3 regions of the Candidatus Clostridium stratigraminis genome follow, and region 2 is predicted to be linked to each of the others. Evidence: riboswitches for the same ligand, from Rfam matches in the RefSeq annotation. Region 2 holds a riboswitch; each other region holds the start of a gene.
The links. A riboswitch is a leader RNA that binds a small molecule or an ion and turns the genes downstream of it on or off. The one in region 2 is predicted to bind cyclic di-AMP.
Positions count from the first base shown of each region.

Region 1: linked by a shared signal. The riboswitch ahead of ACJDUG_RS12560 (LysM peptidoglycan-binding domain-containing protein) and the one ahead of ACJDUG_RS10885 (C40 family peptidase) in region 2 are both predicted to bind cyclic di-AMP.
Region 3: linked by a shared signal. The riboswitch ahead of ACJDUG_RS11335 (cell wall hydrolase) and the one ahead of ACJDUG_RS10885 (C40 family peptidase) in region 2 are both predicted to bind cyclic di-AMP.

Region 1 is NZ_JBJHZZ010000009.1:50,032-61,049, forward strand. Features, by position in the region: gene recQ (DNA helicase RecQ) at 1-927, shown strand, start outside; gene ACJDUG_RS12530 (helicase-related protein) at 954-2,711, shown strand; gene ACJDUG_RS12535 (tRNA 2-thiocytidine biosynthesis TtcA family protein) at 2,810-3,676, shown strand; gene ACJDUG_RS12540 (hypothetical protein) at 3,682-3,954, shown strand; gene ACJDUG_RS12545 (hypothetical protein) at 3,977-4,492, opposite strand; gene ACJDUG_RS12550 (L,D-transpeptidase family protein) at 4,557-5,249, opposite strand; gene ACJDUG_RS12555 (SH3 domain-containing protein) at 5,388-6,521, opposite strand; gene ACJDUG_RS12560 (LysM peptidoglycan-binding domain-containing protein) at 6,917-7,702, opposite strand; cyclic di-AMP (ydaO/yuaA leader) riboswitch at 7,702-7,827, opposite strand; gene ACJDUG_RS12565 (MFS transporter) at 8,054-9,301, shown strand; gene ACJDUG_RS12570 (LTA synthase family protein) at 9,411-11,018, opposite strand, start outside.
Region 2 is NZ_JBJHZZ010000006.1:137,061-148,078, forward strand. Features, by position in the region: gene ACJDUG_RS10845 (penicillin-binding transpeptidase domain-containing protein) at 1-672, opposite strand, end outside; gene mreD (rod shape-determining protein MreD) at 690-1,193, opposite strand; gene mreC (rod shape-determining protein MreC) at 1,204-2,049, opposite strand; gene ACJDUG_RS10860 (rod shape-determining protein) at 2,052-3,056, opposite strand; gene radC (RadC family protein) at 3,076-3,762, opposite strand; gene ACJDUG_RS10870 (Maf-like protein) at 3,776-4,351, opposite strand; gene ACJDUG_RS10875 (DUF4321 domain-containing protein) at 4,368-4,628, opposite strand; gene ACJDUG_RS10880 (hypothetical protein) at 4,865-5,563, opposite strand; gene ACJDUG_RS10885 (C40 family peptidase) at 5,673-6,299, opposite strand; cyclic di-AMP (ydaO/yuaA leader) riboswitch at 6,304-6,507, opposite strand; gene ACJDUG_RS10890 (GNAT family N-acetyltransferase) at 6,558-7,067, opposite strand; tRNA gene ACJDUG_RS10895 (tRNA-Leu) at 7,233-7,315, opposite strand; gene ACJDUG_RS10900 (lytic transglycosylase domain-containing protein) at 7,516-8,091, opposite strand; gene coaE (dephospho-CoA kinase) at 8,081-8,695, opposite strand; gene polA (DNA polymerase I) at 8,714-11,018, opposite strand, start outside.
Region 3 is NZ_JBJHZZ010000007.1:73,288-84,305, forward strand. Features, by position in the region: gene ptb (phosphate butyryltransferase) at 1-343, opposite strand, end outside; gene buk (butyrate kinase) at 455-1,555, opposite strand; gene ACJDUG_RS11315 (NAD(P)/FAD-dependent oxidoreductase) at 1,656-3,257, opposite strand; gene ACJDUG_RS11320 (CdaR family protein) at 3,261-4,496, opposite strand; gene cdaA (diadenylate cyclase CdaA) at 4,472-5,317, opposite strand; gene ACJDUG_RS11330 (hypothetical protein) at 5,518-6,522, shown strand; cyclic di-AMP (ydaO/yuaA leader) riboswitch at 6,601-6,733, shown strand; gene ACJDUG_RS11335 (cell wall hydrolase) at 6,734-7,258, shown strand; gene ACJDUG_RS11340 (NAD(P)/FAD-dependent oxidoreductase) at 7,326-8,183, opposite strand; gene trxA (thioredoxin) at 8,220-8,537, opposite strand; gene ACJDUG_RS11350 (tetratricopeptide repeat protein) at 8,714-9,982, opposite strand; gene ACJDUG_RS11355 (DUF4652 domain-containing protein) at 10,100-11,018, opposite strand, start outside.

The sequences.
Region 1 (11,018 bases), on a different contig from region 2:
ATGAAAAGAAATTTTGGTGTTAATGTAATTGTGGATGTACTTAGGGGATCCTCACAAAAGAAAGTTCTTCAATATAAATTTAATGAATTGTCTACCTATGGCATAATGAAGGAATACTCAAAGGAATATGTAGCTGGCTTTATTAATACCCTTATTTCCCATGGATATATATCTTTAAAGGAAGGAGAATTTCCTACAGTAATATTAAACACTATATCCATGGAGATCCTTAGAGGTCAGGAAAAGGTAATATTAAAAGAATTGACAAAAGTTAAAAAAGTATCTTCAGATAACAGTCTATTCGAAAAATTAAGAGCAGCACGTAGAGAAATTGCTCTTAAGGAAGGAGTACCTCCTTATTATATATTTTCTGATGCTACCTTAAGTGAAATGAGTAGACGCTTTCCTGCAGCTGAAGAACAAATGAGAGACATATCCGGGGTCGGTGAAGTAAAGTATGAAAGATATGGAGAAATATTCATCAATCATATAAATGATTATATAGTTGAAAACAATATAGCAGTAACATGGACCTTTGAAAGAGATATTAAAACAGGTAAATCCAAAGAAAAACTTCCTCTGAAAGAAAACATTGAAGGATTAAAAACAAAAACCCATGATATAACGTTAAATATGCTTAAGGAAGGGAAAAGCATAAGGAATATAGCAAAAGAAAGAGAGCTAACTTTAGTTACAATTTTATCTCACCTTGAGAAATGCGCTGAAGAAGAAAAACTTAAAGGCATTTCAATCGATTTTGAAGAAATGTTTACTGAAGAAGAAGAGATGCTGATACTTAAGGCAGCTAATGAGGTTGGTTCTGAGAGACTTACCCCAATTAAGAAGCTGCTGCCTGAGGACATAAGCTTTGATAAAATAAGAGGGGTAATTATAAAGAACTTTGATTTAAAAAGAGAAGCTAATTAAGTAAAGGACTAAGGGAGAGGAAATAGATGAAAAGAGGGGTAATTGAGCGAAATTTTAGAAAGTTGAAAAATCAAATAAGCCAAATTGATGAAATAGTAAGGCATACAAAAACAAATTCCCTATGGGAACATGAGGCTTCTGTAAGAAAAAAACTAAAAGAACTTAGAGAATATGAGAATGAGAATCTAAAGGACTTAAAAGATGTATATGAAGGTTACTTAAAAATATTAGAATTTATTTCAAAAAAGCTAATTGAAGATTTTAACAAAAGCAATAAAACTGATTTTCACTTTGATGAAATTGTTTATGAACATTATGACAGTTACTTAAAATCAGGTATAATGAGTGCCTTAATAACTGAGCACATTCCTGATATAGCTTCCAGGGAATTTGACAAGGTATTTCCTGAAAACCCTAAGAATGAGTATCCTGAAGCTAGAAAAATGAGCAGAAAATTCTACCTTCATCTAGGTGAAACAAATACAGGTAAAACCTATAATGCAATTCAAAGACTAAAGCAGGCGAATAAGGGAATATACTTATCGCCCTTAAGAATATTGGCTCTTGAAAATTATGAAAGGCTTAATAGTGAAGGTATAAAGTGTAATCTAATTACCGGAGAAGAAGAAATAATAGTTGAAGAAGCTAGACATATCGCATGTACTATTGAAAAACTAAATGTGGAAGAAGAATATGACATAGGAATAGTAGATGAAATTCAGATGATTGATGATGATCAAAGAGGGCAAGCATGGACAAAGGCGCTTTTAGGCCTTAAGTGCAAAGAAATACATGTATGTGGAGCCATAAATACTAAAAAGCTTTTGATTAACATCCTAGAGGACTGCGGGGATGATATAGAGATACTTGAATACAAAAGAGAAATACCACTTGAAGTTTTAAGCAAGTCTTTTTCATATAAAGACATTGATATAGGAGATGCACTTGTTGTTTTTTCAAAGAAAAGAGTGTTGGAATTAGCTTATTATTTCTCAGATATAGGAATAAAGGCGAGTTTAATCTATGGAGATTTACCACCTGAGGTTAGAAAAAAACAATATGAGCAGTTTTTAAATAAGGAAGCAGCTATATTAATAACTACTGATGCAATTGGTATGGGTGTAAATTTACCCATAAAACGAATAATCTTCATGGATATAAAAAAATACGACGGCTATGAGGTAAGATATTTAAAATCTCAAGAAGTAAAACAAATCGCCGGAAGAGCAGGGAGAAAGGGAATTTATGAAACAGGCTATGTTGCATCACAGGGTGGCAATTCAGAATTTTTAAAGGAGAGCCTTGAAGTAGAGGACTATCCCATTAGTAGAGCTGTGCTAGGTCCAAGTGAAGAAATTTTAAAAGTAAGAAATTTACCTCTTAAAGAAAAGCTGGCCCTTTGGGTTACTAGAAAAGAAAAAGTTGGGTTTTATAGGAAAATGGATATAAATGAATATTTAATAATTTTAGATAATGTAAAAAAATATAAACTTGATGAAAGAACTCAATGGACCATACTAAAAATCCCTTTTGATGTATCCAATAATGATATGATGAATTCTTTCTTAAGTTATGTAGATGAGATTTTTATTGCTAATAGAAAAATTATATCTAAACCTGAACTGTTAAAAAAGGAACTCTATGATTTGGAATTACAATATCAAAGGGTTAATTTATATTATTCCTTTTCACGTGCCTTTAATCTAGAATTTGATGAACAGTGGGTATTAGATGCAAGAAAAGATGTAAGTGTTTCTATAAATAATATTTTATTAAAAATATAATAATATAATGGCATCCAGATGTGTTAAATAAGTAATAACTCATATGGATGCCATTAAAAAATTATGCTATAATGATTTGGAAAAAGAGAGGTGTTTAAATGAGTGGAGTAGCTGGAGAGGGATGTGAAATTTTAGTTCCCTTTAATGAAAGAAAACCAATAGAGGTTATAGAAAGAAGTATAACTGCAACATATAGAAAACATATTTGGGCTAAGTTTATAAAGGCCATTCAAGAATATAATTTGGTAGAAGAGGGAGACAAAATAGCTGTTGCAATTTCAGGAGGAAAGGATAGCCTTTTAATGGCAAAGCTTTTTCAAGAGCTTTATAAGCATAGCAAGGTTAAATTTCAGCTGGAATTTATTGTAGCAGACCCTGGATATCATGAAAATATTAAAGAGCTTTTAATTGACAACTGCAAGCATCTAAACATTCCTATAAAGATTTTTAATTCAGGAATTTTTGAAATAGTGGATAAGATTGCTAAGGATTATCCATGCTATATGTGTGCTAAAATGAGAAGAGGGGCATTGTATACAAAGGCACAGGAGTTAGGTTGTAATAAGGTTGCTTTAGGACATCACTATAACGATGTAATAGAAACAACACTATTAAATGTACTATATACGGGTAATTTTAGTACCATGCTTCCTAAGTTAAAATCGGATAATTTTGAACATATGGAGCTTATAAGACCAATGTATTATATTGAAGAAATGTATATTGAACGTTTTACTCAAAATAGTGGTATTTGGCCACTTAATTGTGCTTGTATGGTTGCAGCTAAAAAAATAGGAAATAAACGTTATGAAATAAAAGCTCTTATAAAACAGTTAAAGGAAGACTTTAAAGATGTGGAAAAATCAATCTTCAGAGCTGCAGAAAATGTGAATTTAAATGCTATACTCGGCTATAAAAAAGATGGACAAAAACATAGTTACCTAGAGTTTTATGATGAGGAGTAGATATTTTGATTAAGATTTGGGGCAAGATTATAAAAAATAATAAGATAATTAAGGATGCTGTAGCAACTTCAAATATAGAAGGGGATTACCAAGAAAAATTAAAGGAGTGCATCATTGAATTATGTGAAAAATTCGATATTCAAAAACCATACTGGCTGCCCACTAATTTGGAAGAATATAACAAAAGGAACAAAACTACCTTTACTTATCATAATTTTATGGAAGAAATTGATTTTGATAAGTTTGTAATACAAGAGTTAGATATTAAAAATAAATGAGATTGTATGCTTATATACAATCTCAATTGTTTTTAAAACTATTCATGATAAACTTAAGGTCATAAAACATATCCCCAAAGGGACTAGTACAGCCATAATCAATTAATACATTATTATCCTTCAACATTCCCCAAGAGCTAACGGAAATCAGATCTTCATAAAACAGGTAATGTTTATCAGCTAGAAAACATAAATCATTAAAGAAAGCTTTATCTTTAGAGAAATTAAAAACATTAATATATTTATCCTTGAGAGTATTAGTTAACGGCACAGCTCTTTCCATAATCAAAATATTTGGTTTAAAGCAAGCTATAGGTGATAAATATTTTTTAAGTTTTAGATTCACATGAGTGAAAACGTAAAGCTCTACTTTGTTCTGATATATCCCTTCATTTCCTTTTGCAACCTTAATTACATAATCTTTATCAAGTGCATAAACCTTTCTGCTAATACCTTCTCCAAGAAACAAAAATTTTAAATCAAAATCTGTACTTCTTAAGTTGCACAAGTTTTTAAAAAATGCCTCTGAAATTGCCACAGTGTATCACCTAAAAATTATTCTACTATTACATATATGTTAAGGTATTTAGAATGCTACTTTTTTATTCAAAGGGCAGAATGCCAATGGCTGTATAAAAATCATAATCTACTGTATGACTTGTGCTTAAGTTATTATCTTTTCTAAATTTAATAACCTTTTCTTTCATAGCTTCCCCATATTTTCCGTCTAATGCACCTAAGTAATAGCCTTTATCTTTAAGCCTTCTCTGGACTTCATATACGTCGGCGCCAGTATCACCAGGCTCTAGATATCTAAATTTATTTATGAACATGTCATATGGACCACCATATATGACTACAGGGGTTCCATAGCCAACTCTTTCATATAAATTTTCTACATCTTTATTAAGCATTCTTATGCAGCCAAGTGACACTGAGCCGCCTATAGATAAAGGCTTATTAGTGCCGTGTATGCCATATCTGCCCCAAGGTACATTAAGTCCCATCCATCTAGTACCAAAACCGGCACTCCATTTTCCTTTGCTTACAATAGTCCATGTACCGATTGGAGATGGAGTAGATGGTTTTCCACCAGCTATAGTATAAGAGCTTACAATTAAATTTTTTTGAGTGTCAATTAAATATAATTTTGTATCTACTAAATCAATTAGAATATTGTATTTCGGCTTATATTCATTAGATTTTATCTGGGTTTCAGCCTCGATTAATGTAGGAAAGAAGGATAAAATATATAATGAAAAAGAAAAAATTAAGATACATTTTAAGGTTTTAATTTTATCAACTCCTTACTATTATAAAATACAAAGTTATTATTTACTTTAGAAAATAAAATATTCAAATAAAAAAGTAAGAAGAGTGGTAATATGTTCCTCATACTTTCCTCTTCTTACTTTTTAGTTGATTTTATTAAATTAATTTACGTACTTTACATAATCGCTGTAAACATAACCTTGAATTCCATTTAATTTTATGTTTATCCAATTACCATCTTGTGATGCGTTCAAAAATTCTGCAAATTGATTTTGTGCTAAGGTTCCGTAAATTGAACTACTAGCGGAAGCAGATGCCCTAATATTAAGTAAGTAAGCATTATTAATGGCAACGTATCTGCCGGTTAAATTTGAATTAATTAAATTACCATATATAAATCCTGTCTGACCATTATAGGTTATTTGATACCAGCCATTAGAAAAGTTCAAAATTTTCACAATTGCATCCTTTGGAATGGTTCCTGCTAAACTTCCGGATGTAGAAGGACTAGTTCTGAAATTCGCCGCATAATTTACATTGACTATTTTACCTAAGGAACTAGATGTAGTAATGGAATCATCAACAATATTTATATATCTTCCGGGAATATAACCATTATTAATATCATCCATTGTAACAAAATACCTTTTAGTGCCTTGAATACCTCCAAACACTTGATCCCAAGTTGCCTCATAGGTATATGCTCCACTAATACCATTTAGGGTACCCCATCTATCAAAAATCAATACGTGATCACCTGGTCTATCAAGAATATCCATATGCTTTAATTGACTCAAAGAAATTTTTGTAAAATAGTTATCAAATAAGGAATAGGTAGAAAGTTTATCACCTGCAATATTAAAAACTGATTGAACAAAACCTGAACAATCTATGCCTGAAGTACCTGGAATTAAACCGTAACCTGCAGTTGTATTTACATTACCTGTATTGGCTCCCTTATTAACCGCATCTAAGAAATTTGTCCAAGAAGCACCGTATGAACTTGAATCTAAGCTATCATGACCACCCCAATTATAGGGAATTCCTCTTGCTTCATCTGCGGCAATTCCATTTAACTGATCTGGCTGAGTTACCATAGAAGAATAGGTAGAACCTATAGAATTATTTTTACTTTTGTCATAAGTCCATGTGAGGTTTATCATATTCAGTGCTCTTTGTTCTGCTTGACTTCTAGAAATAGAAGTGGCAGTAACAGCACCTGTTTTATAAGAAGGAATTGTAACTGCAGTTAAAAACAATAAAGCTATTGATGTTTTATGAGTCCATTTCAACAATTATCACTCCTAAAATTTTTTTATTAATATAAGTATTCATCGCAGATTTCTTATATTGAATTTAGCAAAAATATATAAAATATGTGGAATGAGGTTAAAAGCCTAAATGGCTTTTAACGGGCAACTTATGAGTGGCAGCGAGTGCTTTTAAGATGCCCAGTGCCAAGTTTAAAAAAAACTCCAAAGCCTTAGGCTATTCGTTTATTTGAGTGAAAGAATAGCCACAAAGCCTTCGTGTTGTATGTCTGAATGAAATGAATTTAGTTCAACACTTGGTTTTGTGGCTATTGAGAGCTTAGAACTTCTTTCGAAGCGATGAGCTCATGCATCATATTTTATATATTGTAGCTATTTTTATATAAATTTTTAACTGTGAAGTTCCTAATATAGTCAGATTAATATGAAAAAACCATTTTATCAACTCTTAATGCTACAGTCTTTGACCAAAGCCAAGTATTTGTAGTACTATCATCAAAATAGAACTGTGCACCATGAGTAGGATCTGTACCTTTTAATGCATCTAAGGCAGCCTGTCTACTATCAGCTGTAGCAGGATTATTAATCCATCCATTTAAAACTGGTGTAAATTGATAGTAACCATTTATTTGTTGATAGATTACATCTTTAATAGTATTTGGCCAATCAGCACTTTTTACTCTGTTAATTACAACAGCACCAACAGCAACCTTAGCTTCATATGGCTCACCTTGAGCTTCAGCGTTTATAAGTCTAGCTAATAAATCTAAGTCTGCTTCGGTGTAAGGAATTACACCTGCAGATGCCTGACTTACAGAAGTTGAAGGAGATGAACTTTGTGAAGAGCTTGTACCCGGAATTATTAAAGTCTGATTTGGATATATAGCATCAATCCAATAGTTATTTGCAGTTCTTAAAGCAGTTAGAGAAACACCAAATTTTTTCGCTATTAAATATAAGGTATCTCCGCTTTTTACAGTATACTGCACAGCAGGTACATTTAATACTTGTCCAGGATAAATCATAGAAGAACCTAATTTATTAGTCTGCATAAGCACTGAACTATTAGTATTAAATAAATTTCCTATTTTATATAGAGAATCACCAGATACAACTTTATAGCTGGCAGCATGTACCAAATTACCAGATAGAAATGAGATTGATAGAGCAAAAAGTAAACTTTTTGTTATTTTAGATTTTAGCATAATTGCCTCCTTTTGCCTCCGAGGTTAGTTGACGGGTTCGGGTAAGAGGTACCCTACTCATTAAATGAGATTCACCCCAGGATAAATCCCCCGTACTCCTTTTGGAGATTCGGCGTTTTGTATGTGATTATTGTAACAAAAGAAATCTTATATTTCTATGCAATATATGTGGAAATGGGGGCAAATGATGGTATGTGTTTAATTCCTAAGTATATTAAGGCTTATTTTAATTTAAACTATATATTATAAAATTAAACTTTTAAAACAATTTTAAATATACATAAAGTTGCGACAAAAATTAATATATTATATTATAAAATAAGGATTAATTTAAGAGGGGATGGCATATGAATGAATTTAATGACGAAATTTAAAAGACTAGGTAATAATAATTTCCATGCATTAACCCATAAAAACTTTAGATATTATTGGTTTGGACAATGTATCTCCTTAATAGGTACCTGGATGCAGAGTATAGGTCAATCTTGGCTGGTTTTTACCATTACAGGTTCACCATTTTTGCTTGGACTTGTTGGAACTATTCAATTCCTGCCTATAACCATATTTTCTCTTTTTGCAGGAGTAGTTGTAGATAGATTTCCAAAGAAGAAGATATTATTAATAACTCAAAGCATTTCTATGCTCCTTGCTTTAACTCTTTCAATTTTAGTATTTACACATACAGTAAAATATTCATACATACTTATAATAGCTCTTATTTTGGGATTTACAAATACACTGGATACACCAACAAGACAAACCTTTGTAGTTGAGGTAGTTGGAAAGGAAGATTTAATGAATGCAATTGCATTAAATTCTGCTGTTTTTAACTTAGCAAGGATTCTTGGACCATCAATTGGTGCATTGATCATGTCTCTACTAGGTGCTGGATGGTGTTTCTTGTTAAATGGCCTTAGTTTCATAGCGGTTATTTATGGACTTATTAAAATAAAACCAACCCCTTATGTAAGAAAAACAAATTCGGAAAGTAAAATATTAAAGGAAATTAAAGATGGGTTATTATACATTTATAAGACTCCAAAGCTAATGAAAACAGTTTTAATTGTATTTGTATTGGGAGTTTTTGCTTTTAATTATAATGTACTGCTTCCTGTATTTACAAAAAATGTTCTTCATCAGTCTGAAGGAACCTATGGATTTTTAATGGCATCATTGGGAATAGGTTCACTTATTGGTGCTGTTACAGTATCTTTAAAAAGTAGGAAGGGTCCTAAACATTCAACTTTGCTGCTAAGCTCAATTATAGTATCAATAATGTTGATGCTCACTGGATTAAGTAAACTGGAGTACATAGCTGCATTTTCTTTAGCTATAACTGGTGTATTTAATATTTACTTTTCCACAACAGCAAATTCTACACTCCAAATAAATGCTAAAGATGAATACAGGGGAAGGGTGATGAGCGTATATGCCTTAGTTTTTGCAGGTTCAACTCCTATAGGTAATTTGTTTTCAGGCACAGCTGCAGATAAGCTTGGAGCTTCCTCAGCCTTTGTAGTTAGTGGAATATTAAGCCTTTTATTTATAACAATTTTAGTTATAATATTTAATAGAAAACCAAATTCTGAAAAAGCTTAATTAAAAGAAGTTTCTATTTATCATTGATTTTTATAGCTTTGCAGAAATATTATATATGTGATATGAAAAAAAAGGGATGAGTTAAAAACTTTTAACTCATCCCTTTAAGTTATTTTGCGTTATCTTTAAAATAATTACTTCTTATTATTGTATCAGAAATAGTTATACCTTCAATTTCTGAGGTTTTTTCTTTTTCACTAGAACTGTTACCTATATATTCTCCATTTGACAGAACTGCAAAACTCTTATTGGTATTAAATAAATTCTTACCTATAGCCGTTCTTTCAAGAGATTTGGTATCGGCACCCATTAAATAAGCGAGGCTAGGAAGAAGGTCAACTTGTCCGCCAATATTACTGAATTTCTTACATTCCATACCTTTAGTGTATATAATAAGAGGTACTCTCATATTATTATTCTGCCACCAGCTTTCTTGAGGCTGAATTTTTGAAACCTCATCATCGTAATATTTGTGTATTCCAGTATGGTCACCATATACCACTACTACTGAATTATCTAAGACACCATCCTTTTGAAGCTTGTCTAGAAAAATTCCAATGTGTTTATCAGTATAATGAATACTTTGAAAGTAACCGCCTAATTTTGTTTCATCGAGCTTACTGTCTAGTTTTAATTCTCTATATTGTGCTGGAATATCAAAAGGTCCATGACTTGATAATGTTATCATAAAACTGTAAAAGGGCTGTTTTTGCTTTGCGATTATTGGTTCTGCCTGACGAAGAAAAGAACCATCACTTAAACCAAGTCCAATTGTTTCATCTAGTTTATAAGAGGTTTCATCCACTGCCTTTTGAAAACCAATGGAAGTAAGAGCAGGCATCCAATTCCAATAGGAACCTTTATCAGGATGTAGTGCTATAGTTGAATAACCAATACCTTGCATTAGCTTAGGCAGAGAATTGTAACTATTATTAGGGTAACGGAAGAAAGTACTACCGCGTCTTACAGGATAAACTGATGTATTGGTCATTAACTCTGCATCTGAGGTTGTTCCGTTGTATACTTGTTCATAATAGTTATCAAAATAAAAACTGTTTTTTAATAATTTATTTATATTAGGAGTTATTTCTTGATTGTTAATTTTTTGCCCTATAACGAAATTCTCTAAGGATTCAACCTGAATTAGAATTAAATTTTTACCTTTAAACATTCCCTTATATTCATTGTCTGGAAGGGATTCCTTATTATTCATGAACCAAGTTTCTATTTGATTTTTCTCAGTACCCGAAAGCTTAAAAGTCTTATTATCTTCATAATAGTTATAGGCATCATAAATATGATAACCTAGAGGAGATAAATTAGCTATTGTTTGAGTAGGTGTCCAGCAAGTCCTAAAAAGTATGGTCTTTTGTCCTTTTTCAACTATATCTATTTTGTAATGGTCAAACCATATATATCCTATAGATATCAATAGGCTCAATAAAAAAAATATAGGTAATCTCTTTTGATTCTTATATTGGCTTTTGTAAAATATAGTTAACGGAATTAAAATTATAAAGTCAATTACAAAAACCAAGTCTATTGTCCTCATCATTGAGAATACATCACTAGATAAATTGTTTAAATTTCCAGTTTGACTTAAATTGTGCAGGGTTATGAAACTATTAAAACCTCTAAAATACCATAAATCACATAATAATAGAAAGGTAAATAATAGATCTATAACTATAAAATACAGAAGCTTGCCTCTATTTTT
Region 2 (11,018 bases):
GATTTTATATCTTGTGCTAATTCTATTTAAGGTATCGTCCGGACTCGTTTTATACTGTCCTATTATGCTTTTAAAAATGCCCTCAGGTGTCACCTTATACAGATTATTTACCATATAATCATAGGTTTGTTCCGGCGTAATCTTTAAAAGCAGTTCATCTATTTTATCTTTATCTTCAGCTGTTAACTTTCCTTTTTTATTCTTAAGCTCCGGTGTATTTTCAATTACATACTGATCAAGTCCCCTATCCTTCTTAAATCTTATTTCTTGAGCCTTTTTTGTGTCCTCATCTGTAGTATTAAATTCAAATCTATAAGGATTTATCTTAAGCTGTAAATCATCCTTCTGCACTTCCTTGTTGTCATCTAAAATTTTAAAGACACTATCCATTGTATCAAAAAAGCTTATACTGCTTTCATCTGTTTGTGTAAAGGTTAAATTGTAGCTTTGTACATTGGTTGCAAGTTTAGTTACTCCATCACTTGCCAAAATATTGCCTCTTGGAGCATTTTGCTGAAGCTCAGTAATGGCTTTTGTATTGGCCTTATCCTTATATTCAGCACCTTTAACAATTTGAAGGTATACCAATCTAGTAATAATACCAACAAAAACCAAAACTACTAAGGAGGTTAGCGCTGAATATCTATTAAATTTATTTTCTTTCTTTTTCATAACCCTTATTTTCTACCCTACCTTCCATCATAAAAGCTCCATTTTCTCTGCATATATTCCTTCTGACATAATTTATAAACTAATCTATACATCAATACAGCAATAACCATGTTATATAAACTGTTGAAAATAACTTTGCTAAAGGGCATATACGTGCTGTTGATATATAAAATTGAAAAAACTAAAACTCCTTTTACAAAGGATAATCCAAGTGAGGAAACAATAGGAATCAGTGCCTTCTCTTTAAATATACCTGAGCCTATTAATCCAGCTGCAACGCAAACAAGCATATTTGTAAAGCCATTTATGCCAAAGCCAGGGTAAAAATATAAATCCTGAAGAATTCCTGCAAATACTCCTAGCCATAGACCTTCAATACTTCCATTAATAATAGAATAGAGTATGCAAAAAGCTAGGAGTAAACTTGGGAAGTATCCTCTAATTGAGAAAAAAGGGACAAGTGTGTTATCTAAGATAAAAAGCAGCACACATATAAAAAATAAAGTTAAAACCTTTTTCATCTAAACCACCCTAATATTTTATATCTCTTACATCCTTTGGCACAACAACTAGTACTTGCTGTAATTTATTAAAGTCAACATAAGGCTTGATAATAGCATTTTTCATTATCTTCCCTTGATCTACTTCAATATCAGTTACCTCTCCGATTCTAATTCCCTTTGGATATAAGTTTCCAAAACCTGAAGTGAGTATTACATCACCCTTCTTAATTGCTGAATCTAAAGGAAGATAGTATAACTTTGCCAGTAAATTGTTGCTATCATCCTTGTAACCTTTTACTATACCATTTATCTCATTAGCAGATTCCACCATACCGCTTACTGCTATGTTTTCATTTGAAATTGATTGTATTATTGACCAATTACTTGCTGTAGAAGTCACTTGCCCAACCAATCCTGCTGCAGTAATAACTACCATACCCTTTTTAATATTATCCTTCTGACCCTTGTCAATTATAAATCCGTCTAAATAATTACCACCACTATTGCCTATAACATTACAGCCAATATAATTATATTCAGATCTCTGATTTTTAAAATTCAGGTCTTCTCTTAGTGTTTGATTATCCTTAATAGCAGAATTATATTCTACTAATTGGTTTTGTAATTTATCATTTTCTTGTTTTAATGCTTCATTTTCCTGTTTAACCTTTGTAAAATTAAAAACAAAAGTTAAAGAGTCCTTAATTACGCTGCCAGTTTTGCTAACTCCATACTGCATTTTATTAAATACTGTACCAACACCATTTTCAACAACTGAAACCTTATCCCTCTTGACACTATAACTAATTAAAATTAAAAAGGTAACTGACAGTACAACAATTGTTACTGCCAGTTTGTTCCTAAAGAATGACATATTTATCTTTTACTTACCTTATCAATATTGTCTAATGCTTTCCCCGCCCCTAAAGCTACACTATCAAGAGGAGATTCAGCAATGTGTACAGGCATATGGGTTTCGTGGTTGATTAATTTATCTAATCCTTTTAGTAAAGCTCCGCCACCTGCAAGCATAATTCCCTTATCCATAATATCTGCAGCAAGTTCTGGAGGGGTTTTCTCTAATGTTGTTTTAATTGCATCAATTATTGACTCAACTGGTTCTTTTAAAGCTTCTCTTACTTCTACCTCTGTTATTTCAAGTATTTTAGGAAGTCCGCTAATTAAGTCTCTACCTTTTATCTGCATTGAACCTTCATTTTCTGATGGGAAGGCTGAGCCTATTTCCATCTTAACAGCTTCAGCTGTTCTCTCACCAACAGCTAAATTATATTCCCTCTTTATGTAGCTAATTATTGCTTGATCTAGTTCATCTCCAGCTACTCTTAAAGACTTACTTGTAACAATTCCTCCTAGAGATATAACAGCCACCTCAGTAGTTCCTCCGCCAATATCAACAATCATACTTCCTGTTGGCTCATCAACTGGAAGTCCTGCTCCAATTGCAGCTGCCATTGGCTCTTCTAGTAAAAGAACATCTCTAGCTCCTGCTGACTTCGTTGCTTCATCTATTGCTCTTTTTTCAACCTCAGTAACTCCAGATGGGAAACATACTACTATTCTCGGACTAGTAAAAGCACTCTTTGGACTAGCTTTTTCAATAAATTTTTTAAGCATAGTTTGAGTTATATCAAAGTCTGCTATAACACCATCTTTAAGGGGTCTTATAGCAACAATATTTCCTGGAGTTCTTCCAATCATCTGTTTTGCTTCAAGACCAACTGCTAGCACCTTTTTTGTATCACAATTTATTGCCACAACAGATGGTTCCCTTAATAATATTCCTTTTCCCTTTACGTAAATTAGAGTATTGGCTGTACCTAAATCTATACCCATATCTTTTGATATTCCAAAAAATCCCATTTAATGTTCTCCTTTCAATCTACAAAATACCTTTTTCCTTTAAGCTTATATAAATGCCATTACCTATTATAATATGATCCAACATTTCGATTCCTAACAGCTTTCCACATTCACTTAACCTATGAGTTAAATTTATGTCTTCGCTGCTTGGTGTTGGATCACCAGAAGGATGGTTATGACTAACAATTATAGATGCGCAGCTTTTCTTCACTGCCTCATTAAAAACTTCTCTTGGATGTACAATTGAGGAATTAAGACTTCCAATTGAAACATCTCTAATACTTATCACAATGTTCTTTGTGTTAAGCAGAACAACCTTTAAACATTCCTGTTTTAAATTTCTCATACTTTCCATAAGAAGCATAGCAGCATCTTTAGGCTCACTGATCTTATACTCTTCACCTGATTTAAATGACTTAAACCTTTTCGAGATTTCAGCAAGTGCTATTAGCTGTGAGGCCTTAGCAGAGCCTATGCCTTTTAATTGTAAATAATCTTCGTAACTTGAAGTTAAGAGTCCATTTAATCCTCCTGACTCTTTTATAATCCTAGAGCTTAATTCTAGAATATTTTCATTTGAGGTTCCAGTTCTTAATATAATGGCTAGAAGTTCGTTATTACTTAGAGCCTCTACACCATACTTGAATAATTTTTCTCTAGGCCTTTCTGTATTAGGTAAATCCATAATTCTAAGTGGTCTTTCCATTTAATTAACTCCTTTACAGATTTACCCCCATATCCCCTAATAAAGAATATAATTTATTTATAGGTAACCCTACAACATTATAATAGCAACCATTAATTTTTTCAACAAAAATACCTCCATAACCTTGAATACCATATGATCCAGCTTTATCCATTGGTTCGCCGCTCTTAATATAGCCCTGTATTTGAGATTCGGAAAGCTTTGAAAAGTAAACCTCTGTACAAACACAATCCTGCACTATATTGTTTGTTTTAGTGTTTATTATGGAAATACCAGAATAAACATAATGACTGTTTCCACTTAGTGAAGTTAGCATTTTATAAGCCTCTTCTTCATTTTTAGGCTTTCCAAGAACCTTCTTATTGTGGTATACAATTGTATCACAACCTATAATTATATTAGCCGCATCGGTTTTACTGGCAACATCTTGTGCTTTTCCTAAGGATAAATTTTCTACATATTTTATACAATCACCATTAAAGGTAACGGAATCTTCATTAAAATCGCTTGCTATTACCTTGAAATCAGGAATTATTCTTTTTAATAGTTCCTTTCTTCTTTCGGAAGCAGATGCAAGTATTATAGACATAAAATCACATCCTTAGCTAAATTTTTCTATATAGTATTATTGCCAATATAATACCAATTATAGTCATTAAGCTTATATTGAAATTTATGCCAAAGGAAATACTTAATATTTTTAAGTCAAGTACTAAAGGATTCTTTGTGCCAATATTATAAGCATTTTTTAGAAGAGATAGATACTTAATGTTGCTTCCAAGTAAGTCTCCAATTAAACTTCCACATATGGCACCTAAAATTATAATAAAAAATAAAAAACTTTTACTTTTTTCTGAACCCCTCATTAATAATCCCCTGCCTTTATTTATCTTTTATAGTTTATCATTTAATAAAAGTGTAAACAAGTATTTAGTACATTATTTATAATTTGTTAAGAAATAAATAATGTATTGTCAAAAAATAAAAAAACATAAAAAAAGCTAGAATATATAAAATATTTTATCTGTGTATATTACTTTATACTCAATACACATATTTTATATATTTTCGCTAAATTTCATGTTCTAAATTCTGATTTTAACTATTTGCTTGTAAGCTTTTTTAATAAGTTATAAATATATATTTCAATATTTACAGTATTTTCATTATTTAAGTCCTTTGGAAGAGCATTAATGTGTGTTTTATAGTCCTCAAGAATTACTTTATTTACATCCTTGGAATCCACTTTTTCTAGACTATTAGTCCAATTTTTTAAATCATCAGTTTGGATAGATTTTATGCCTTTATCAGAAAGTTTATTAATAATCTCCAGCTCTGCATTCACAATTGCAGCTATTTCTTCGCTGCATAAATTATCTGATTTTAATTCAAAGGTAATTTTTGAATTATCTATATTCTTAGTTTTGAGATTATTAATTACTTTTAAACTTTCACTTTCATTATATATACCTAATAAAACTCTTGTACCATCTTGGTCCTGTATGGTAAATGGAGTTCCATAATCTATAAAAAGCTTTTTTTCTTTTTCAATATTTTCAGCTTTAGCAAATTTCCCGCCTTGAATAACTATAAATTTACTTGATTTAGTTTCCGTTTTATTAACTGCACCTACATCACTGCTTGCTGGAGGGGCTATATTGGCCACTGATGCCTTTTTCATAAAAAGATTTGAAATAAAAGTTCCAAGCAAAAAAGCCGTTAGCAAAACTGATAACATAACCAAAATAATTATTGTGTTTTCAGATTTCTTTCTTCTTAAATCATATCTTGTGTATTTCATGGTTTACCTCCACTTTTAAAGTTTCAAATTAAAACCCTATATAATACTATTTTTAAAAGTGGATTTTTATGATAAAAAAAACTCGGCAAAATTTGCCGAGAAGAAAAAATTAATTAACTCTTCTTGCACCTGCATATCTAGATGCATAGTAGCCTTCAGAAAGACTGCTAACTGTAACACCGGTTCGAGAATTTGCTGCGTGTATAAAATTACCGCCGCCAACATATATTCCTACATGTGAAACTGAACCATATGTGTTAAAAAACACTAGATCTCCTGGTGCTAAATTACCTTTGCTTACTGATTGACCACTACCAAACTGGGTTCCAGTGTAGTGACCGAGTCCAACACCAAATGCTCTATAGACATAAGCTGTAAAGCCTGAACAATCAAACGCGTTAGGTCCTGATGCTCCCCATACATATGGTTTCCCTAAAAACTTATATGCATAAGAAACTACACTGCTGTTTCCTGCTGAAGCTGGAGCACCGCCAGTTATTCCACTGCCGCCGCCTCTGCTTAAGGTTTTGCTTTTTGTGGAACTGGTTTTTTGTTCAGTTTTTTGTGGGACTTTAATTACCTTGTCCGTATTTAAGCTTGCTGATCGAACAACCACGCTTGGCTGATCTTTGATAGCTGCGTCTGCCTTAACGATATATCCGTTAAACCTGGCAGAAATACCAAACGCCACTAAAGCTGCCGCAAATAATAGCGGTTTGGCTATAGAGTACTTCATTTGTTTCCCCCCTTCTGTTTGCTTCCGGAGTTAGCTGACGGGTTCGGGTGAAGGTTCCCTACTGATAAGACTTATAACATACATTCATGTCATTCCTAACTGGATAATACCTAGTTTTCTATATATTATAGAAATCAGATTAACCCCTGCATATATTGGTTCCTCCGTACCCATTTTTTGTAAAAATAGGATTCAGCTCTTAATCATTATATTACTATTACTGCTGCTATGTCAATGTTTGTTATTAAATTAACAGCTTTAACCATGATATTTTAAAATTATCATATCCATATCTTCTCCTGATATGTTGAAAAAATCCTTTGAAACTCTTAGCTTTTTAAAATCATTTTTCTTCCAAAAATTAAAAATATCTATATCTTTCTCACAAACCCCGGCAAAAAAATCAAATATACCTAGCTCTATATTAAAATATTTAATCATAGCCTTAATAATTTTGCTGCCAATGCCTTTATCTCGAAAGTCTTTGTCTAATAAATAATACCACAGCCAAACTTCATTAATATTTTTTATTTCAATTCTGCCTTTAATTACACCAATCAAATTATCTTGAGCTTTAATTTTTAAGAAAAATTCATTTTCACTAACATAATATTCTAAAAATCTTTCATAAAAGTCTTTAAACATTAGAGGTTTTTCGTTCTCACTATTTATATATTGATTATTTATCCAATGCTGTACTAATATAATATCCTCTTTTTCTATACTAGAAACAGATATATCTTCTATATAAAAATCTACATCAAACATAAATTCACCTCGCATCAATAAATTAATTCTACACAATGAAGTAAAATCCTTTTTTAAAAATAAAATATTGGCATACATATGAGTTATTACTTATTAATATAAATTAAATGGCAGCCATATGACTAATTTAAAAATTAATCATATAGCTGCCATTATTATTTTACTTGGTGCAGAAGACGGGACTTGAACCCGTACGGTCTCCCACACGCCCCTCAAACGTGCGCGTCTGCCAATTCCGCCACTCCTGCATATTAGTAATCTTTAGTTAGATTACATCAGTTATTATACTACCTCCTTTGCTAATTCGTCAATAATAATTTCAACTATTCAAATACAAGAAATTACTTTGTGATGATTTCTTGCTATTCCTCATTTAATAATATATTAATTGAATACTATGTAAAAAGGCGGAAAGTAATTTATCTAATAATTTTCTTTCCACCTACACTTATTTTGTAACATCATTTGTAAATTTATTTTTATATAAAAATTTATAAATATTATAATTTACCTTTACCCTCTTAATATATTTGTCAGTCTCTTTAAAGGGTATATAATGTAAATTCACGCCGTCGCTTGAATGTTCCGAATCAGCTAACCACTTTTCAACATTTCCTCTTCCACCATTATAGGCTGCCAAAACTAAATCCATATTCCCATTAAATTCTTTTTTTAAGTTATCCAAATACCAACAGCCCATATTAATATTATAATCTGGATCAAAGAGCTTTTCATTTTTATAATTATTAAGCTTCATTTCTTTTGCTGCCCACTCAGCTGTATCCGGAGTTATTTGCATTAAACCATAGGCACTTTTAGAAGAAAGGGCTCTTGGTTTATAGTTACTTTCAGTTTTTATAACTGCAGAAATTAGATAAGGATCTAAATTGTATTTTCTTGAATAATTATTAATAGAATCTACATAATTTAGAGGAAATAGAGTTTTTGCAATATTGCTAAACTCAACAATTAGAATTACAAGCAGTATTATAACAAATACAGTAAACAGACCTCTATGTTTCATATTTTACCTCTGAACAATATATTTCTTTCAAAACCTTATCTATTTGATTCTTCGTAGCCTCAATACTGCTTCTATTATCAATTATAAAGTTAACATACTTTTTTTTATCCTCTAGTGGTATTTGGGCATTTATTCTGTTTTTTACATCACCTAAATTTAAATTGTCACGCTTAAGAGTTCTCTCTATTTGCGTATTTACGTCTACCCAAACTAAAATATTTAAATCCATAGCCTTATATAGACCTGTTTCAATTAGTGTGGGAGCATCAACAATGCACATTTTAAAACCTTCAATCTTGTACTTTTCAATTTTTAAATATATCTCTTTAATAATATAAGGTATAGTTAATGCTTCTAATTTTAATTTTCCTTCAGGATTATTAAAAACGAAGTTACCCAGTTCTCTTCTTTTAAGAAGGCCTTTAGCATCAAAAAATTCAGAGCCAAATTCCTTCCTAATATTACTGATAACTTCAGGGTAAAGTATTAATATGTCTCTTGATATAATATCCGCATCAATAATGGGTATCCCTTTTTCTTTTAGAAAATTAGACACTGTGCTTTTACCGCTTCCTATGCCGCCGGTTAATCCTACTTTTATCATAACTTCACCTAATTAAATTTATTTGGCATCATACCAATCCTTACCGACATTTATATCTACTTCAAGTGGAACTTTTAGATCAGCAACATTTTCCATTTCTGTCTTAACTAAGGCTTCTACTTCTTTTAATTCATCTTTATATACGTTAAGAATAAGCTCATCATGGACTTGTAAAATTAAGGTGCTTTTTAATTTTAAGTTTTTTAATTTCTTTGCTACATTAATCATAGCAAGTTTTATTATATCTGCTGCACTTCCTTGAATTGGTGTATTCATTGCAAGCCTGTCACCTAATGCTTTAACTATTTTATTGGATGCATTAACCTCTCTTATATACCTTCTTCTGTTTAGAATTGTGGTTACATAAGAATTAACCTCAGCACTATGAACTATATTAGTCATATACTTTTTAACACTTGGATATCTTTCAAAATAAGTATCAATATAAGATTTTGCTTCTTTTTTTGATATTTTTAAATCTTTAGCTAGACTAAAATCACCAATACCATATACTATTCCAAAGTTAACAGCCTTTGCTCTACTTCTCATAAGAGGAGTTACTTCATCTAGAGGAACCTTAAATACCTCAGAAGCAGTTTTAGTATGAATATCCTTATGGTTAATAAAGGCGTTAATCAAATTTTCATCCTCTGCAATATGTGCAAGTACTCTTAACTCTACTTGGGAATAGTCTGCAGAAAGTATTACACAGTTTTCATTGTTTGGAACAAACACTTTTCTTATTTCTCTTCCCATTTCATATTTTATAGGAATGTTCTGAAGGTTTGGTTCAGTGCTGGATAACCTTCCTGTAGTAGTTACAGTCTGATTAAAGCTGCTGTGAATTTTTCCATCACTATCAATAACTGCCTTTAAGCCTTCTACATAAGTAGAATGCAATTTAGTAAGCTGCCTGTACATAACAATTTTTTCAATTATAGGATGCTTATCGTACAGCTCTTCAAGAACTTCCGCATTGGTAGAATAACCTGTTTTAGTCTTTTTGACTATAGGCAGGTCTAATTTTTCAAATAATATTTTACCAAGCTGTTTTGGAGAAGAAATATTAAATTCCTCATCAGCTAGTACATATATTTCCTTTTGAACGAGTTCTATTTCATTTTTAAATCTTATTCCTAGGTCATTAAGCTTTTCACCATCAACCATGAAGCCTTCTGCTTCCATATCAGCTAAAGCCTCAGATAAGGGCTGCTCCAGCTTATATAATAGCTCTTCCATATTGTATTCCTTGATCTTTTCTTTAAGCAAAATGACAAGTTCTTCAAGACATTCAGTTTCTTCTACTAAGCTTTCAAATTCATCTCCTTGAATATCTCTTTGCAAATATTCCTGTAGTAAAGTTTTTAATTCATAGTCGCCTCTTGAGGAGTCAATTAGATAGGCTGCAATTTTAGTGTCAAATTCTACACCCTTTATTTTAATTCCTAATTTACTTAGAAGCATAAAGGCTATCTTATTATCATGGCCGAATTTAAATATATTTTCATTCTCGAAAATTTTCTTAAGCAGCTTCACAGTAAGGGTTTTATCTTTAGAAAAAAGTGAATTTATATCTAGAACATAGTTTCTATGATTTAAATTAAGGAAGATTCTGTTAATATTGCTCTTTGAATAAATATTTAGATTCTCTGCTTCAAAATTCATATATAAATTGTCTTGAGCATTTTTAACTAGAGATTCCAAGTCATTTACACTATCAATAACCTCATACTTAATTTCTCTTTTTATAGTTTCATTACTTTTATGTGAATTATTAGCTTCAAGGGGCAATTTATCTAATAGAGTTTTGAATTGAAGCTTAAAAAACATTTGCCTCAGACCATTTATATCTAAATTATCTTTTGATTTAATGGAATCTAAATCAACGTCTATAGGTACATTAGTAATAATTGTTGCCAGCTTTTTACTAAAAATTGCTTGTTCACTAAAATCTATTAGATTCTGCTTTATTTTATTACCAGAAACCTTATCAATATTTTGCAGTACATTTTCTACACTTCCAAATTGCTGTATTAATTTAAAAGCAGTTTTTTCACCAATACCTGGTACGCCAGGTATGTTATCTGAGCTATCACCCATAAGCCCTTTTACATCTATAAATTGTGCAGGTGTAACACCAAGTTCTTCTATCATCCTATTTTTATCATATACTTCTTTTTCTGTCATTCCCTTTTTAGTTATTACAACTTTAATATCCTCAGAGGCTAGCTGCAATGCATCTCTATCTCCAGTTATTACAAAGACCTCTATGTCCTTCTTTTCTGCAAAACTAGCTAAGGTTCCTATAAGATCATCTGCTTCG
Region 3 (11,018 bases), on a different contig from region 2:
CAATTTCTTTATTTAATACAGCTCTTAGAATAGTTGCAGTGTCAAGAAGTCCTTTCATTACCATTTGAGCTTTTCCCGTGGAAACTAATTCTACAGCCTTAAGAGCTGCTTTGTTATTATCTGGCTCATGAATAATTTCTAAATCGTTTACATCTAAATCTATAGATTTTGCAATTTCAATTATTTTATTTTTATCTCCTACTAATATAGCATTAATAAGTCCTAAGTTTTTCGCATCTCTTATTGCTTCTAAAACAGGCTCATCTTGCGCTGCTGCTACAGCAATAGTTTTACGGCTGTTATTTTTTACTTTATCTAGTATTTCTGCGAAACAATTACTCATTTGTTCTTCCCCCTATCTTTAAATAAAATTATAAAAATATAAATATATTAATTTATTCAAGTTTGAAAGTAGATAATTTTCCCTCGTTTTTTAATATTCTGATAACTTAAGTTAAAGCTGTCTATCTATATAAACTTCGTCTTCGTATATTTTAGCTTTTTCCTGACCCATTAAAACTCTTAAGGCTCCTTCATAAAGAGCTGTCATTTCATCCTCTCCAGGAACGTATTCTACAGGTGCTATAAAGCTTACCATTTCTTCTATTAAGTCCATTAATCTTTTATTGTTAGCCAGTCCTCCGGTAATAATCACTGCATCTATTTCCCCATATAGAGCTGTTGCATAGGCACCTATTTCCTTTGAAATTTGATAGGCAAGAGCTTTTAAAATAAGTTCTGCCTTCTTGTCTCCTTCATCTATTCTTCTATTTACTTCTCTACCGTCATTTGTCCCTAAATAAGCTATAAAACCAGCTTCACTTACTATTTTCTTTTTCAGTTCCTTGTAAGTGTATTTACCGCTAAATGCTAATTTGGCTACTTCACCTACTGGTAAGCCTCCAGCTCTTTCAGGCGAAAAAGGACCATCTTCATTTGCATTATTCACATCGATTATTCTTCCATTTTTTATTGGTGCTATTGATATTCCACCGCCTAAATGAACAACTACAAAAGAACTGTTATCAAAGCTTTTCCCTAATTTATTACACACCCTTCTTGTTACTGCTTTTATATTAAGAGCATGAACAAGGGATCTTCGAGGTAAACAAGGGTGGCCAGAAATTCTAGCAACCTCTTCAAATTCATCTACTGCTACCGGATCCACTATAAAGGCTGGAACCTTTGCCATATTAGCTATCTCATAGGCAATTATACCTCCTAAGTTAGAGGCATGTTCTCCTTGTATGCCCATCTTTAAATCCTTTAACATTTCCTCTGTAACATTGTAGGTTCCACCAGGCATAGATTTTAAAAGTCCGCCTCTGCCTACTACTGCATTAAGCTTGGTAAAATCCACTTTATTTTCCTTTAACCAATCTAATATAATATTTACCCTCATCTCTTTTTGGTCATAAATTCTATCAAACTTTTTAATTTCCTCTAGAGGATGAATTAAGTTTGAATTTAATAGATTGGTGTCCTTTGAATATAAAGCTATTTTTGTGGAAGTAGACCCTGGATTAATAACAAGAATAAGCCCCTCTTTATTCATAAATTTCCCCCATTGAAAAGTTCGTTATTTTCAGAATATAAATATTTTCCCCATAATTCCATTTTATCAGATTATAAATGAAATTCAAGCCTTCAAAAAATTATTCTATAGGTGCCCATTCCTTCATAATTGACTCAGCTGTCTTTAGTCCATCTACAGCAGCAGATATGATTCCACCGGCATAACCTGCACCTTCTCCAGCTGGGTATAGGCCTAAAGCTCTATTTACCTGCAAGTTTTCATTCCTTTCTATTCTAACTGGTGCAGAGGTTCTTGTTTCAATCCCAGTCATAACTGCATCTTCAGAAGCATAGCCTCTAATTTTTTTATCAAAATTTATTAATCCTTCCTTTAAAGCATCAGTAACAAATCCAGGGAGACAGTTTTTTAATTCCCGAAACTCACAACCAGGTTTATAGCTAGGAAGGACTTTTCCTATTGTACTGCTGGGTCTATCCTTTAAAAAGTCACCTACTAATTGAATAGGAGCTGTATAATTTCCTCCACCTAATTTATAAGCTAATTCTTCGTAATGCCTTTGAAATGCCATACCGCTTAAAGGACTTTCTGATTTAAAATCCTCAGGTGTTACATTTACTACCAATGCTGAATTTGCATTTGCCTTATCTCTTCTATAAAAACTCATACCATTAGTGACTAATCTGTTTTCCTCAGAAGCAGCTGCCACTACTTCTCCTCCAGGACACATACAGAAGCTGTAAATTGATCTATTTAATTTATTAGAGGAATAGCTAAGTCTATAATCTGCAGCCTTTAATCTTTCATGCCCTGCAAACCTGCCATATTGGGCTTCATCAATTAGGCTTTGAAGATGTTCAATTCTAACTCCAATAGCAAAAGGTTTAGGTGTTAGCTTTAAATTATTCTTTTGCAGCATCTCATAGGTATCCCTAGAGCTATGTCCTATTGCCAGTACTAAGTTTTCACAGGGAATTCCTTCACCATTAACTATAGCTTCACAAATATAGCCATTTTTAGTGATTATATCCTCTAATTTACTGTTAAATCTTACTTCCCCACCAAGCTCTATAATCTCTTCTCTAATATTCCTTACTACGGTCTTTAAAATATCTGTCCCAACATGGGGCTTGCTTAAGTAAAGTATTTCCTCGGGTGCCCCAGCTTTAACAAAGGCTTCTAGTACATAATCACATCGATTATCCTTTATTCTTGTTGTTAATTTCCCGTCTGAAAAGGTACCGGCTCCACCTTCCCCAAATTGAACATTGGTTTCTTTATTAAGCTTACCTGTACTCCAAAACTTATTTACGCTTATAGTTCTTTCTTCTACCTTTTGTCCTCTTTCTATAATAATTGGCTTATATCCCTTTCTAGCTAATAAAAGGCCGGCAAATATACCTGCCGGTCCCATACCAACTACTATTGGCCTGTTTCTCATTTTTCTTGTGCCAAAAATTACTTCATCCGTATATTTTATAGTCTCAAGCTTTAAATCCTTATCTTTAAGTTTTGCAAGAAGTGCTTTCTCATTTTCTGTAGTAACTTCTAATGTGTAATTAAATTTCACATCATCCTTTTTTCTTGCATCAATACTTTCTCTTAAGACCTTAATTGATTTAAGCTGAGACTTTGTGAGTCTCAGCTTTTTCAAAACTTTTTCTTCTAATATATTTTTATCTTCCTCTATGTCAAGTATTATATTGTTTACTCTTATGGGCATCTATTATTGTCCTCCACTTCCAGTTGTAGTTTGTGAAGCCTTTTTCTTTACACTTGCAATTATACTTTGCGGATTTTGTGATATTTTTGTAATTCCATCAGGAATTGTTAGACTAACTGGTACAGTGTGTTCCCCTTCAGTTACAATTGAATTTAAATCAATATAACAATTAAAATCTGCATTAGTAAGGGCATTTACCTTACTTTCAGGTCCCGAGATAATTAAGGAAACACTTTGATTATTTAAAGCTGCAGTATAAGAGTCATTAAGATTTTTAATTCCTATATCTAAGGAAAAATTCTTTTGAATTATTTTATCCATTATGGCTTTTACCTTTACTGTACCATCACTATTTGTTAAAATCACACCATCTGGAACAATAATCTTAAGTACTACTGTTTTATTTGGAGTAAGTGTGCTTAAATCTATTGGCTCAGTATCAAGTGAAGTAATATCATTAATATTATCTCCTCCGGCAATATCTATCTTATCAGGTACTAGCTGCAGAGATTTTAATGCTAAATCACCACTTACGCTGCCCTTCGTCTTTACGTTTATGTTCACAGTCTTTATCTTTTTTACGGCTATAGAAACATCAACATATGAAGGATTAATATCAACATTTTTAACTTCCTTCCCAGAGGCATCTAAAGCTTTAAGCGGAAGCTTAAAACCTAAGTCCTTTTCTGCAGACTTTAAATCAACAGTTGTTTCTACACTATTAACTTGTTCTACATACTTTGCAGCACCGCTTACAACTACATCAGTTGGATTAATATAGTAGTTTTGAGGGGCATAGTATCCATCTTTAACCTTCCCATTAATATTTATCTTTACAGGTAATGTTTTTTCTACTAGTGTATCAAAGCTTACAGTTACATATAAGCTTTCACTATTTAAAACTGACACGTTAGTCGGCTGCCTTTCAATCCTTACAGGTATATTTTTTGTACCCTTTGAAAATTGAAATTCACTTAAATCTGCTACTACCTTAAATTGTTCCTTGCCTATTGCTATATCTGATAGAGATCCTCTCACGTGCAACGTTACAGTATAGGGCTGAGAAGGTGGAAGAATTTGAAGCTTTTGTGAGGTTACGTTTTCTTGTCCTACTAAAGTTACAGGTACAGAAATTGGTTGAGAGTTGTTATTGTTTTCAACATTAGTCACGTAAAGCCAAAGGGCAAAAGCCGCTATAATACAGCATATTTTAATTAACCAAGTATTTTTTTGCTCCATAACCTCACCCTCTCTCTCAAGGTTAATTTCTTTTTTTGCCTGCTTTTTAATATTCTTACAAGAATATCTTTAAGCCTATCCTTTGTATAATTTCTTGTTAATTTACCATTTACCGCAAGTGATATGTTTCCAGTTTCTTCAGATACAATTATGGTTAGCGCATCCGAATTCTCCGATATCCCTAGTCCAGCTCTATGTCTTGTTCCAAGGGCTTTACTAATCTCATCATTATTAGTTAATGGAAGAAAACAGCCAGAGGCGATAATCTTATCATTTCGTATTATTGTAGCTCCATCATGGAGTGGTGTATTTACAACAAATATGTTTTCTAAAAGTGCTGAAGAAACTATGGCATCAAGTTTAGTACCCGTTGCTATAACATCACCAAGTCCAGTACGATTTTCAATTATAATAAGAGCCCCTGTCTTAGATTTAGATAAATTCTCAACAGCGTCAACTACTTCGCCTACTACCTTCTCCATTATTTCTTCATCTTCTAATATATGTCTATCATTAAAGGCACTTCTTCCTAGGTGCTCTAAACCTCTTCTAATTTCAGGCTGAAAAATAATTATCATAGAAAGTACACCTATAGTTATGGTTTTGCTTAAAATCCAGTTAAGCATATTTAGCTGCAGAAAAGAACTAATAGGAAGTAAAAGTAAAATTAGCAGAATTCCTTTTAGTAGCTGGACGGCCCTTGTCTCTTTAATCAACATATAAGCCTTATAAAATATATAGGAAACCACTATAATATCCAAAATGTTAAATGGACTTATTGTCTTTATACTGTTAAAAATAATCTTAAAAAATTCTGTCAAGTGATTTCGCCCTCCTGTTCTTTTCAATATATATATACAATTATACACTAATAAACGCTGTAGTAGTATACGCAGAATTATAAAATTAAATATATTTATAATAAAATTAAACATAGAAGGAATTTTAATATGAATGCTAGAATAATATAGTATAAATAATTTATAAGCCATTACTTAGGAACATAGAGGAGGTCACAAAATTGAAGCGAAAGAAAAACAAAAATTTAATTATTATTTTGTCAGTTTTAGCCTTTGCATTAATAGTATCCATGGTCTTTTATGGCACATATTATCTTTCAATTGGAAAGTCCCTAAATACTTACGAAAAAGCTGTTAAGTCTTACGTGGATCAGATAAATCAAGAAAACACAAGCACGGAAGCATTTATTGTTGGACAAACTATTGATCCTGATAAAATTAGAAAAGACCTACCTGCAAAAATAGATAATTTGTCGAAAATTAAGGATAGCCTTCAAGGAATTATTCCAGTTGAGAAATATAAAGCAGATCATGATAACCTACTTAATGGTATAGATAAAAATATACTTATTTTCAAGCAGATTAACTTAATTTTAAGTAATCCTAACGGAAATGACTTAGATAAGGCAGGAGCCGATTTAAATAAATACAAAGATGATTGTAATAAATACTACTCCCTTATAAAGCTAAAAGCTATAAAACCTTTAGTTAATAATAAGCTAAGCACTCTAGTGGTTAATACCTCTAGCTACGTTAACGAACTAGTAAGGCTTAAAAGAGATAATGAAATTATTCAAAAACAGAATTTAGACTTTGTTGATAGCATGGAAGGTATAATAGCAAAGTTTTTACCTATTAAAATTGATTTTTCAGATAAGATAATAGCTGCAAGGGCCAATAATTCAAACTTTGATTCAGTTATTTCTGATATTAATAATAACAAAACAAACTTAGACAAACTTTCTCAGGAGTTCTCAAATATAACTGTGCCTTCTAAGGCCATAACCTGTTACAAGGCATTTAATACAAGTATAGACGAATACAACAATTATATGGAAAGCCTTTTATACTCTATAAATAATGAAAAACTTTCCCAAGCCAATTTAACCAGCAGTAGAATTACTGAATTATATGCATCACCAACTTCTAAATATAATAATGTAATAAAGGATTATAGTGACTTTTTAAAAGCATACACTGATTTTAAAAACTTATTACAGTCTTAAAATTACCAATATTGGCATACCTTTTATGGTATGTCATTTTTTTATTTAAATATTGTATTTTTTTTAAAAATAGAGGAATAATATCATTAGCCTAAGTTTTATTTTTATTTTAAAACACGGGGAAACCACTTTTTTGGGGTGAATCGTTATTTCGTAGGTTATGCCTTTACCGAACCCGTCAGCTAACCCCGTAGGCAAAAGGAGGATTGTAATGAAAAAATACACTTTAGTATTTTTATTTTTATGTTTCTTTTTATTTATACCATTGTCCAATGTAAAAGCAGCTAGTGAATTAGATTGTGATTTATACAAGGAGCAGATAGACGCAATACAAGTTTTAAACTATAACCAAAAGTCTATTTATGTAACAGAAAGCGACGTTTATTTAATGGCTCAAATAGTTTATGCTGAAAGCAGGTCTGAGCCCTATGAAGGAAAGGTTGCTGTTGCCTCTGTTATACTAAACAGATTGCAAAGCCCAGGCTTTCCAAAATCTATTGAAGGTGTAATAAAGCAAAAAAACGCCTTTTCTTGTTTAGTTAATGGTCGAATAGATGTCATACCAGATAAAGCAAGTTATGATGCAGTATTAGAAGCTTTAAGTGGTAAAGATCCTACAAATAAAGCAGTTTTCTTCTATAATCCTAAAATTGCAACTTCATATTGGATGAAGAACATAGAAAAAGCTAATGTAAAACCTATAGGAAACCATGTTTTTTTCGTAGTTAATCAATAATTTTTAAAAATTAAATAGGCATAAAAGAACTCCTCAAATAATTTTGAGGAGTTCTTTTATGTGAAATTTATTTACTATCAAGGTATGAAACTGCGTTTAATGCCGCAACCTGTCCTTCCCCTGCAGCCTTAATATATTGATAAGGTTTTCCAATACAATCACCAGCTGCATATAAGCCTTCAATGTTTGTTAACATGCTTCTATTTACTTTTATATGACCTTCTTCAATAGTAAGACCTGGAACCAATTGCCCAGGCGGAACACTGTCCTTTAAGATAAAGATACCATCAGTTTTTATAATCTTATTTTTAAGTAATAAGCTGTGAGCCAAATCATCTCCTGCTATTTCTATAGGTCTATCAACTACAATTTCTATAATATCCTTTAGATTTCCCACATTCTTATACATTGGAACATAATAGGTTTTTGCAGCAAGTTCACTAACATAATTAGCATCTTCTTCAGCATCTTTATTATAGCCTATGATAGTTACTATTTTACCCTTATATAGGGGTGCATCACAGGTAGCGCAATAGCCTACACCTTTGCCCAAAAATTTTTCTTCTCCCTTTAAGGCTTTTGTGTATTCAACTCCAGTTGCCAATATTACTGTTTTTGCTTCGTAAAGTTTCTCATTAACCATTAAAGCAAAATAGTCTCCCATTGCGTAAATAGAATTGATTCTTTCATAAGTTATATGGATGTTCATAGCTTTAATGTGTTTTTCAAATTCATGTTTTAATTCCCTGCCGCTTATATTAGGAAGCCCTAAGTAGTTATTAATCTTTGGAGCAATTGTTAGCTTTGCACTTAAATCCTTGCTTCCAAAAACAATGATATTTTTATTTCTTATTTTAGCATTCACAGCAGCAGATAACCCAGCTGGTCCACTGCCCACAATTGCTATATCATATCTTTGCGACACACCCTTCACCCCTATCAGCCTTAAAGCAGCTTTAACTTAAATATGCTTTTCAATTAAATCCTTAACAGCTATCTTTGGTCTAAAACCAACCATTGTATCTACAGTAGACCCATTCTTAAACACCATGACTGTTGGTATACTTGATACCCTATACTTTTGTGATACTACTGGATTATTATCAACATTAACCTTTACAAACTTTACTTTTCCGTTATAGTCCTTTTCTAGTTCTTCTAAAACTGGTCCAAGCATTTTGCAAGGTCCGCACCAAGGAGCCCAAAAATCAACAACTACAGCTTCATTGCCTTTCATTACTTCATCTTCAAAATTATTATCCATTATTTCTTTAATCATTTTATTTCCTCCTTTTAGTGGTCACACTGAGTAATTTAAGATTACTCGCTTCCGCTCGCAAATTACTCGTAAAAGTCCATTTAGACTCTAACCTCTTTACATACCCCTAGATGGTATTTTATTATATTAATATTATATATTATTATAATTAATATATCAAGTGTAGCATTGTAACGTTATTTAGCTAAAATATTATTTATTACACTATTATTATAAATAGACTTAGGATACTGCTTAGTAAGTCTTGAAGCATAATTTTTAGCTAATTTTACATCTACAGATTTATAAATTAAACTCATATCATACAAAACTGTTTGCTCATAGGTGCCATTAGAAAACTTACTATCATATTCTTCATAATATTTTATGCACTTATCAATTTGATTATCATTTTTAAAGCTGAAGCCTAACATATATAGTATATCCTGATATAGATAATATTCTTTCCCATAATCACAAGCCATAGTAAAATATTTTTCGGAAGTTTTGTAATCCTTTGACGTTAATGCTTGTCTGCCTTTACCATAAAAATATTCTATACCGCTGCTTTGTAGTAGTTCTATACCTTTTTGAAGCAAGGTCTTATCATTTATATTTAATTCTTTGTCCTTCCACTCATTTGCCATGCTGTACAGTTTTTCATAGTCTTGATTAGTTACAGCACTTTTAAACTCTTCACTTTTAAATATATTTTCATTTACAGTTTTAGTATTTTCATTTGCTGCTATTGTATCATTTGCAGCATTAGTACTACTAACTGTAGGAGCTTTGGCAGGTTCATTTGTATTGTTTTTACCTGCAGATATTTTAGCTTGTTCACTTATGTTGTTTTTGGCTGCTATTGCCTTGTTTATATTTTTGACTACAAAACCTAAAGCCAAACCTATGATTATACATGCAATTGGTATAGCAATATACTTAAATTTTAATTTTTTCTTCACTATACCTAAACTTATAAGTTCTTTTTTATTTTTTATCGCAATATCATTTTTCCTGTCAATTTTAAGTACTTCCTCAATGAATTTAACTGCAGCATTATAATCCCCTTGCTTTATATAACAAATAGTTAAAGAATTTTTTACATTAATACAATTAAAATCACTCTCTTTGCATTTCTTTAGCAAATTTACTGCTTCTTTAAGCCTTAATTCATTTATAGTTGCTAAAGCTTCCTTATAAATAAGGAGCTTATCTCTATCATTTCTAATATCCTCTAAATATTTTTTTGATACCAAGTCTCTGTTTACCTGAAAGTTCATCTTCCATAGGGCCTCAGCGGAATCTAGGTCGCCCTTAAAATAATACAGCAATCCTTTAAGATTTATAGCAGCTGTATTTTTTAAATTACTTGATATACTTTTTTCACAATATTCAAGTGCTTTATCAATATACCCTTCGTTGTAAAATCTTACAGCTTTATTATATAGTTCAATTGAATTATTCATGCAGCTACCTCATATTATAAATACATATTTAACCATTTATCTTTCATACTACTTATTATAATATAACTTCAAGAACAGTAAAAGAAGCAGGAGAATTATCCTGCTTTTAATTTTGAATTACTTAATTGTATTAACAATTTCACCAAAGGGTGAGGTTATAGTTCTATTTTCGCTGTGATTCTTATTCATCGTATTATCTTCATATACAAGAACCTCAGTATTAATACTTAGAGTATTTGCATTAATGGCTTTAACTGATTTAATTTTAGTAATTTGAGATAGTGTATTTAATTTTGCTGTATTTTGTGGATCAGCCTTTGCAATATGTCCAGTATTTACATTAAGAATATATAATTCTCCGCCAAGATCAACCATGCCTTGGCCATGTCCTACAATTACTAAAAGATTTTCATCATCAATCCATTTAACTGCTTTAGGCGTATATTGCTTATCATTATTAATTAGGCTAAAGCTCCACTGATCTTTACTGCTTGAATTTTTTACTATAATGCTTGCAATACCTTCTTCTATAGCTTCAGTGCCCTTACCTTCAACAGTTGCACTAAACTTATTACTTACAGATGTTTCCCATGGAGTATTAAATTTTACAGTAAAGTCTTTACTTAATTGTTTCTTTTCAAATTGCGGCATATAGGAATTAACTTTCAAAGCACTGCCGGATTTTTGATCATATTTTTGGGAATTATCGGTTTGTGACTTATCTGCGGTACTGCTGCTTGCCGCCTCTTTTGTTGACATTACTTGATTTTGTGGAGCCATACTAGCTGTTTTGTTTACGCCTAAAAGTCCATGGGTTTTAACATAGGGAATTAGGAAGGCAAAAACTGCTACAATGGCTATTAAAGAGCTATAGGTTGTAATATGACTTTTAAAATGCCTAATTAACTTTTTACCAGAACCTGTACCATATTTATTTTTATCGATGTTTTTCATAATATCACTCCTTAAGCTTCTAAAATTTTGCATTTCTACTACTAAGCCTGCCTTAAATATATCGTCCATCTCCAGCTCTTCC